2 linked regions of the Variovorax paradoxus genome follow. The protein of the gene in region 1 interacts with the protein of each later gene in a pairwise test. Links are inferred from orthologs where the notes say so. Each region holds a gene or a part of one and is shown in the gene's direction. Other genes may lie near its edges.

What was found. Proteins that work in one complex are often made in the same cells at the same time.
Region 2: the proteins of rplK (region 1) and prmA interact in binary tests that used the Escherichia coli proteins (3 or more experiments, as listed by UniProt). The link is inferred for Variovorax paradoxus from one-to-one orthologs.

What each region holds. Positions count from the first base shown.
Region 1 is NZ_CP046622.1:653,498-656,637, forward strand. Bases 1-2,950 are described here. They hold rplK (50S ribosomal protein L11), read left to right. Parts: upstream 1-1,234; coding sequence 1,235-1,666; downstream 1,667-2,950. Other genes in these bases: secE (preprotein translocase subunit SecE), read left to right, coding at 105-488; nusG (transcription termination/antitermination protein NusG), read left to right, coding at 489-1,100; rplA (50S ribosomal protein L1), read left to right, coding at 1,667-2,365; rplJ (50S ribosomal protein L10), read left to right, coding at 2,612-2,950. Also shown: more of rplJ, read left to right, coding at 2,951-3,140. UniProt on the Escherichia coli protein: Forms part of the ribosomal stalk which helps the ribosome interact with GTP-bound translation factors.
Region 2 is NZ_CP046622.1:970,051-974,216, forward strand. The notes cover bases 564-3,497. They hold prmA (50S ribosomal protein L11 methyltransferase), read left to right. Parts: upstream 564-1,552; coding sequence 1,553-2,443; downstream 2,444-3,497. Other genes in these bases: accC (acetyl-CoA carboxylase biotin carboxylase subunit), read left to right, coding at 564-1,530; GOQ09_RS04505 (zinc-ribbon and DUF3426 domain-containing protein), read left to right, coding at 2,517-3,497. Also shown: accB (acetyl-CoA carboxylase biotin carboxyl carrier protein), read left to right, coding at 1-178; more of accC, read left to right, coding at 181-563; more of GOQ09_RS04505, read left to right, coding at 3,498-3,935; GOQ09_RS04510 (carbohydrate kinase family protein), read left to right, coding at 3,996-4,166. UniProt on the Escherichia coli protein: Methylates ribosomal protein L11.

The sequences.
Region 1 (3,140 bases):
CTAGGTGGCACCCCGAAAAAAGCCCATCGCAACCCGATGGGCTTCGGCGTCTCAAGAAGACGCATTGAATTGAAGGCCGGAAGGCCGCAGGAAATCAGCCAAACATGGCCACTTCTCAAATCGAAACCGTGAGCACGGGCGCCGACAAGGCCAAATTGGCTGTGTCGGTGCTGCTGGCAGTGGGCGCCATCGTGGCGTTCTATCTGCTTGCGCGCCAAGGCTCGCTGGTGCAATGGGCTGCGCTGCTCGTCGGCCTGGCCGCGGCTGTGGGCGCGTTTGGCAGTTCGGAGAATGGCCGCCAGTTGTGGGCCTTTGGCCGCGACTCGTGGCGCGAGGTCAAGAAGGTCGTCTGGCCGGCCCGCAAGGAAGCAATGCAGATGACGGCTTACGTGTTTGCCTTTGTGGCAATCATGTCCGTTTTCCTCTGGCTCACCGACAAGACGCTCGAATGGGTGTTTTTCGACCTCATTCTGGGCTGGAGAAAATAAATGACTGACGACGTTGTTGAAACCACGCCGAGCAGCCCGGAAGAGGAAAACACCTCCGTGCTGGCTCCCGCCGCCAACCCTGACTTGCGTTGGTACGTGGTGCATGCCTATTCGGGCATGGAAAAGGCCGTCGAACGCAACATCACCGAGCGCATCAACCGCGCCGGCATGCAGGACAAGTTCGGCCGCATCCTGGTTCCGACCGAAGAAGTAGTCGAGATCAAGAACGGCCAGAAGCGCACCACCGAGCGCCGCTTCTTCCCGGGCTACGTGCTGGTCGAAATGATCATGGACGACGAGAGCTGGCACCTGGTGAAGCACACCAACAAGGTGACGGGTTTTGTCGGTGGTGCCAAGAACCGCCCGGCCCCGATCTCGCAGAAAGAGGTCGAGGACATCGTCAGCCAGATGCAGCAGGGCACCGAGAAGCCGCGCCACAAGGTCGAGTTCACCGTGGGCGAATTCGTGCGCGTCAAGGAAGGCCCGTTCACCGACTTCAACGGCACCGTCGAAGACGTGAACTACGAAAAGAGCAAGGTCAGCGTGTCGGTCATGATTTTCGGCCGCGCAACGCCTGTGGAACTCGAATTCGGCCAGGTCGAAAAGACCTGAGTCCCCGGTCTTCGGACTGGAACCATTTCCGGCTGCGCGTTGTCCGACTCGGCGCGCGGCCCTGATCGAAGAGTCGTTTAACCCCGGGGAGCCGCGGCGAAAGCCAAGGCGATATCACCCGCAAGGAGCAAATCATGGCGAAAAAAATCGTCGGCTTCGTCAAGCTGCAAGTGCCAGCTGGTAAGGCCAACCCATCACCACCCATCGGTCCCGCACTGGGCCAGCGTGGTTTGAACATCATGGAGTTCTGCAAGGCGTTCAATGCGCAAACGCAGAGCTACGAGCCGGGTCTGGCGCTGCCGGTGGTCATCACCGCGTTCGCCGACAAGAGCTTCACCTTCATCATCAAGTCGCCCCCGGCTGGCGTGCTGATCAAGAAGGCGATCAAGCTGGACAAGGGTTCGGCCCGTCCGCACACCGACAAGGTCGGCAAGATCACGCGCGCTCAGCTCGAAGAAATCGCCAAGACCAAGATGAAGGACCTGACGGCCGCCGATATGGACGCCGCGGTTCGCACCATCGCCGGTACTGCCCGTTCGATGGGCGTGAATGTGGAGGGCGTGTAAATGTCCAAGATCACCAAGAAGCAAAAAGCGCTCGCAGGCAAGGTCGACAGCAACAAGCTGTACCCGCTGGCTGACGCCATCGGCCTCGTGAAGGAAGCCGCCACCGCCAAGTTCGACGAATCGATCGACGTGGCCGTGCAGCTCGGCATCGACGCGAAGAAGTCTGACCAGGTCGTGCGTGGCGCCGTCGTGCTGCCCAACGGCACCGGCAAGACCAAGCGCGTGGCCGTGTTCGCCCAGGGCGCCAAGGCTGACGAAGCCAAGGCCGCCGGCGCCGACATCGTCGGCATGGACGACCTCGCTGCAATGGTCAAGGCTGGCGACATGCCTTTCGACGTCGTGATTGCCGCCCCTGACGCGATGCGCGTGGTCGGTACGCTCGGCCAGATCCTCGGCCCGCGCGGCCTGATGCCCAACCCCAAGGTTGGCACCGTGACCCCGGACGTCGCCACGGCTGTGAAGAACGCCAAGGCTGGCCAGGTTCAGTTCCGCGTCGACAAGGCCGGCATCGTGCATGGCACGATCGGCCGCCGTTCGTTCGACACCGACAAGCTGCAAGGCAACCTCGCCGCGCTGATCGACGCTCTGGTCAAGGCCAAGCCGGCGACCAGCAAGGGCGTGTACCTGCGCAAGGTGGCTGTTTCGTCGACCATGGGTCTGGGTGTCCGCGTGGACACGCAAACCATCTCGGCGAGCTAAGAGAGATTTGTCCGATCCCGCAAGGGGGAGGGCAGATGTGGTGGGTCGCGGCAGCTCCGGTTGCCGCGGGCCATCCAAGACCGCTGGTGTGCAGGGCGCTGCACTTAATCGCCGGATCGATCCTTCCGGTATCCAGCGCAGATGGCGACCCCACTGCAAGGAATTGATTTTGTTCCGAAACAGTTGGTCGCTGCATGAAGCGCGATCCGAGGCCCCGGCCGAAGGTCGCATTAAAAGGAGTAGACCTTGAGTCTGAATCGCAGTGAGAAAGAAGCGGTCATCAGTGATGTGACCAGCCTCGCCGCTAAAGCTCAAACGCTCGTGATGGCGGAATACCGTGGCATCACGGTTGCCGATATGACCAAACTGCGCACCGAAGCTCGCAGCAAGGGTGTGACTCTCAGCGTGTTGAAGAACACGCTGGCACGCCGTGCTGTTGCTGGTAGCGCATTCGAAGTCGTTGGTGACCAGATGACCGGTCCGCTGATCTACGGCTTTTCCGAAGACGCAGTGGCCGCCGCCAAGGTGGTGGCCGACTTCGCGAAGACCAACGACAAGTTGGTGATTCGCGGCGGCGCGTTTGGCGGCAAGGTCCTGGACGTCGAGGGCGTGAAGCAACTGGCCAACATCCCTTCCAAGGAAGTGCTGTTGTCGCAATTGCTGGGCTTGATGCAATCCCCGATCTCTCGTACCGCCCGCGTGCTCGCGGCGCTGGCCGAGAAGCGTGGTGGTGGCGAAGCTGCACCCGCCGATGCACCGGCAGAAGCGCAGGCCG
Region 2 (4,166 bases), 320 kb from region 1 along the record:
CGCACCGGCCTTTGTCGAAGTCGGCAGCAAGGTCAACGAGGGCGACACCGTCTGCATCATCGAAGCGATGAAGATCCTCAACGAAATCGAAGCGGACAAGTCCGGCACGATCACTCAGATCCTCGGCGAAAACGGTCAGGCAGTCGAATACGGCCAGCCGCTGTTCATCATCGAGTGACCATGTTCAAGAAGATCCTGGTTGCAAACCGGGGGGAAATTGCCCTCCGGATCCAGCGCGCCTGCAGCGAGCTCGGCATCAAGGCCGTGATGGTCTATTCCGAAGCGGACCGGGACGCAAAGTACGTCAAGCTCGCGCAGGAGGCCGTGTGCATCGGCCCGGCACCGTCGTCGCTGAGCTATCTCAACATGCCGGCGATCATTTCGGCGGCCGAGGTCACCGACGCCGAAGCCATCCATCCCGGCTACGGTTTCCTGAGCGAAAACGCCAACTTCGCCGAGCGCGTGGAGCAAAGCGGGTTCCAGTTCATCGGCCCGACGCCCGACAACATCCGCACGATGGGTGACAAGGTCTCGGCCAAGCAGGCCATGATCAAGGCCGGCGTGCCTTGCGTGCCCGGCTCCGAGGGCGAGCTCTCCGACGACGCCGCCACCAACAAGCGCATTGCGCGCGCCATCGGCTACCCGGTCATCATCAAGGCCGCCGGCGGCGGCGGTGGCCGCGGCATGCGCGTGGTGCACACCGAAGCGGCACTGGTCAACGCGATCCAGATGACCAAGGCGGAAGCCGGCGCTGCGTTCAACAATCCGGCCGTGTACATGGAGAAGTTTCTCCAGAACCCGCGCCACGTTGAAATCCAGATCCTGGCCGACAAGCACAAGAACGCGGTCTACCTGGGCGAGCGCGACTGCTCCATGCAGCGGCGCCACCAGAAGGTGATCGAGGAATCGCCGGCCCCCGGCATTCCGCGCAAGCTGATCGAGAAGATCGGCGAGCGTTGCGCCGCGGCCTGCAAGAAAATCGGCTACCGCGGCGCGGGTACCTTCGAGTTCCTGTATGAAAACGGCGAGTTCTATTTCATCGAGATGAACACGCGCGTGCAGGTGGAGCACCCGGTGACCGAGTTCACCACAGGCATCGACATCGTGAAGACGCAGATCATGGTGGCGGCGGGCGAAAAGCTCCCGTTCACGCAGCGCCAGATCGAAATGCGCGGCCACGCCATCGAGTGCCGCATCAACGCCGAAGACGCCTGGAAGTTCACGCCGTCGCCGGGCCGCATCACCATGTGGCACCCGCCGGGCGGCCCCGGGGTGCGCGTCGATTCGCATGCGTACACCAACTACTTCGTGCCGCCTAACTACGACTCGATGATCGGCAAGATCATTGTGTATGGCGACACGCGCGAGCAGGCCATGGCGCGCATGCGCACGGCGCTGAACGAAACCGTGATCGAAGGCATCCAGACCAACATTCCGCTTCACCGCGAACTGATGGTCGACGCCAAGTTCATGAGCGGCGGCACCAACATCCACTACCTGGAAGAGTGGCTCGCTGCCCACAAGCGCTGAACAGAGAGCACCGGACGCCACCATGTTTGAACTTCGCCTGATGGCGCCGGAAGACCGGGTCGAAATGCTCAGTGATGCGCTCGACGCACTCGATGCGCTGAGCGTTTCGGTGGAAGACGCCGATGCGCAGACCGATGCCGAGCAGGCGCTGTTCGGCGAGCCCGGCATGCCGCCGCCCAAGGAGGGCTGGCAGCGGTCGCGCGTCATTGCGCTGTTTGCCGACGAAGCACTCGCAAACGAGGCCGCATCGGTGCTCGCGCTGCAAGACTTCTTCGAAGGTTGCGAGGTGCTCGGCGTGGCGCCGGTGCCCGATCAAGACTGGGTGCGGCTCACGCAGTCGCAATTCGCGCCGGTCGAGATCACGCCCGAGTTCTGGATCGTGCCCACGTGGCATGAGCCGCCCGAGCAAGCCAGGCAGTTGATCAGGCTGGACCCGGGGCTTGCCTTCGGCACCGGCACGCATCCCACCACCCGCATGTGCCTGCGCTGGATTGCGAAGCAGGGCGAGGGTGCATTCAGAAACCAGCGCGTGCTCGACTACGGCTGCGGCTCCGGCATTCTTGCCATTGGCGCGGCCAAGTTCGGCGCGCTCGATATCGACGCCGTGGACATCGACGAGGCCGCCGTTTCGTCGACGCGCCTCAATGCCGAAGCCAATGGTGTGCGCCTGAATGCCGGCCTGCCGGAAGCGGCGAAAGGCAGCTACGACACGGTACTGGCCAACATCCTCGCGACGCCGCTCAAGGTGCTTGCGCCCTTGCTGCGCAGCCACGTGGCGCCGGGCGGATCGCTGGTGCTCGCAGGCATTCTCGAGCGGCAGGCCGACGAGCTGAAGCAGGCCTATGCGCCTTATGCCGCGCTCGAGGTCAGCGACAGCGAGGACGGCTGGATTCTCATGACGGCTCGCTGCTGAGCAGCGCGGCCGGGATTTCGCACCGCCGCGCACCGCTCGCGAGGCGGGGGCTCAACCCTACAATCGCCCGGTCATGAGCCTTGTCACGCGTTGCCCCGCCTGTGCCACCACCTTCAAGGTGGTGCGCGACCAGCTTCGCATCTCAGATGGCTGGGTGCGTTGCGGCCGCTGCAGCCATGTGTTCGACGCCACGCTCGATCTGCATGAGTCGCCGGACGGTGTCCCGGGTCCGGCGACCCCGCCTCCGCCGGAGCCTTCTGCCAAAACCGAAGCGGAGCCCGGGCCGTCCGAACAGCATCCTTCACCGGCCGAGCAGGCTGTGCCGGAGTCTTCGAGCGCCCCGGACGACGCGGATTTCTTCGACGACGAATCGGAGCATGACGAAGCGTCGGACGCCGCCCCTTCGGCGTCGCCTGCAGAGACGGACGAGCTTCTGCCGCCTGCACCGCTTCCCGAGACCCGGCCTGCGCCGGCGCCAAGCCCTGCAGCTGCCACGCCGTCCGCGACTGCCTTCGTGTTGCCTGCGCACGGAATCATTGCCGACGAGTTGTGGTCCGACTTCGAAGCCAACGAGCCGGAATGGCGGCCACCGGCGAGCTCACTGCCGCCGTTTCCGAACATCGACCTGAATCTTGCGGCGTCGCCTTCGCCGCCGCCACCGCCGCCGCCTCCCTTGCCGGCCTTGCGCATCAAGGCTCGCGAAATGGCGGCATCGGCCAGCGTCGAAGACGAAAAGCACGAAGCCGCGCAGGACCGCGACCAAGTGCAGATGCAGAAGGCGCTGCGCCGGGCGCGCATCAAGTCGGCCAAGATCGCGAGCGCCAAGGCGCGCGACGAGCGCACCGCCGCAAAGGCTCCGGCGTCGATGGTGAGGCAGGCCAGCGAGCAGGATGGCGATTCGGGTCCGCTGCCGGTTCCGGCGCCGCTTCATGAAGCGGAGGATTCGGACAGGGTTCCTTTCTCCGGTGACGAGAAGGCGGACCGCGGCACCGAGGGGTTCTGGCAGCGTGGCGCCATTCGGTTTGCGCTTTGGTTCTTCGCCGTGCTGGCCGTTCTGCTGTTCGTCGCGCAGGTCTTGCATCACGAGCGCGACGGCATCGTGGCACGTCAACCGAACCTGCGCCCGGCATTTGCCGCCATGTGCCGGTTGACGGGCTGCGAGCTCACGGCGTTGCGCCAGATCGGCGACATCGTGATCGAGGGCGCCGCCTTCGCGCGCGAGAAGACCGGCAACAACGACTATCGGCTCAGCTTTACCTTGCGCAATGGCGCCACGGTTCCGCTCGCCATGCCGGCCATCGAGCTTTCGCTGCTCGACACGCAGGAGCGGGCAGTGGTGCGCCGCGTGCTCACGGCTTCGGACTACGGTGCGCCGGCGGTGCTCGCGGCTCGCTCCGACCAGGCGGCGTCGCTGCCACTCACGTTGTTCGCAACGGAAGCGGCGACGCTGCCGCCCATTGCCGGCTACCGCGTGGAAGCGTTCTATCCTTAGGCAGGGTTCGCGCCCGCGCCTCGTTCATTCACCCATTCATCCTTCAACCAACGGCTCACCATGGCAGCAGTGATTTGCGGTTCCCTCGCGTTCGACACCATCATGACTTTCGAGGGCCGGTTTGCCGACCAGATCCTTCCGGACCAGTTGCACATTCTCAATGTGTCGTTCCTGGTGCCGGGTCTGCGGCGTGACTTCGGCGGTTGTGCCGGCAACATCGCATACAGCCTC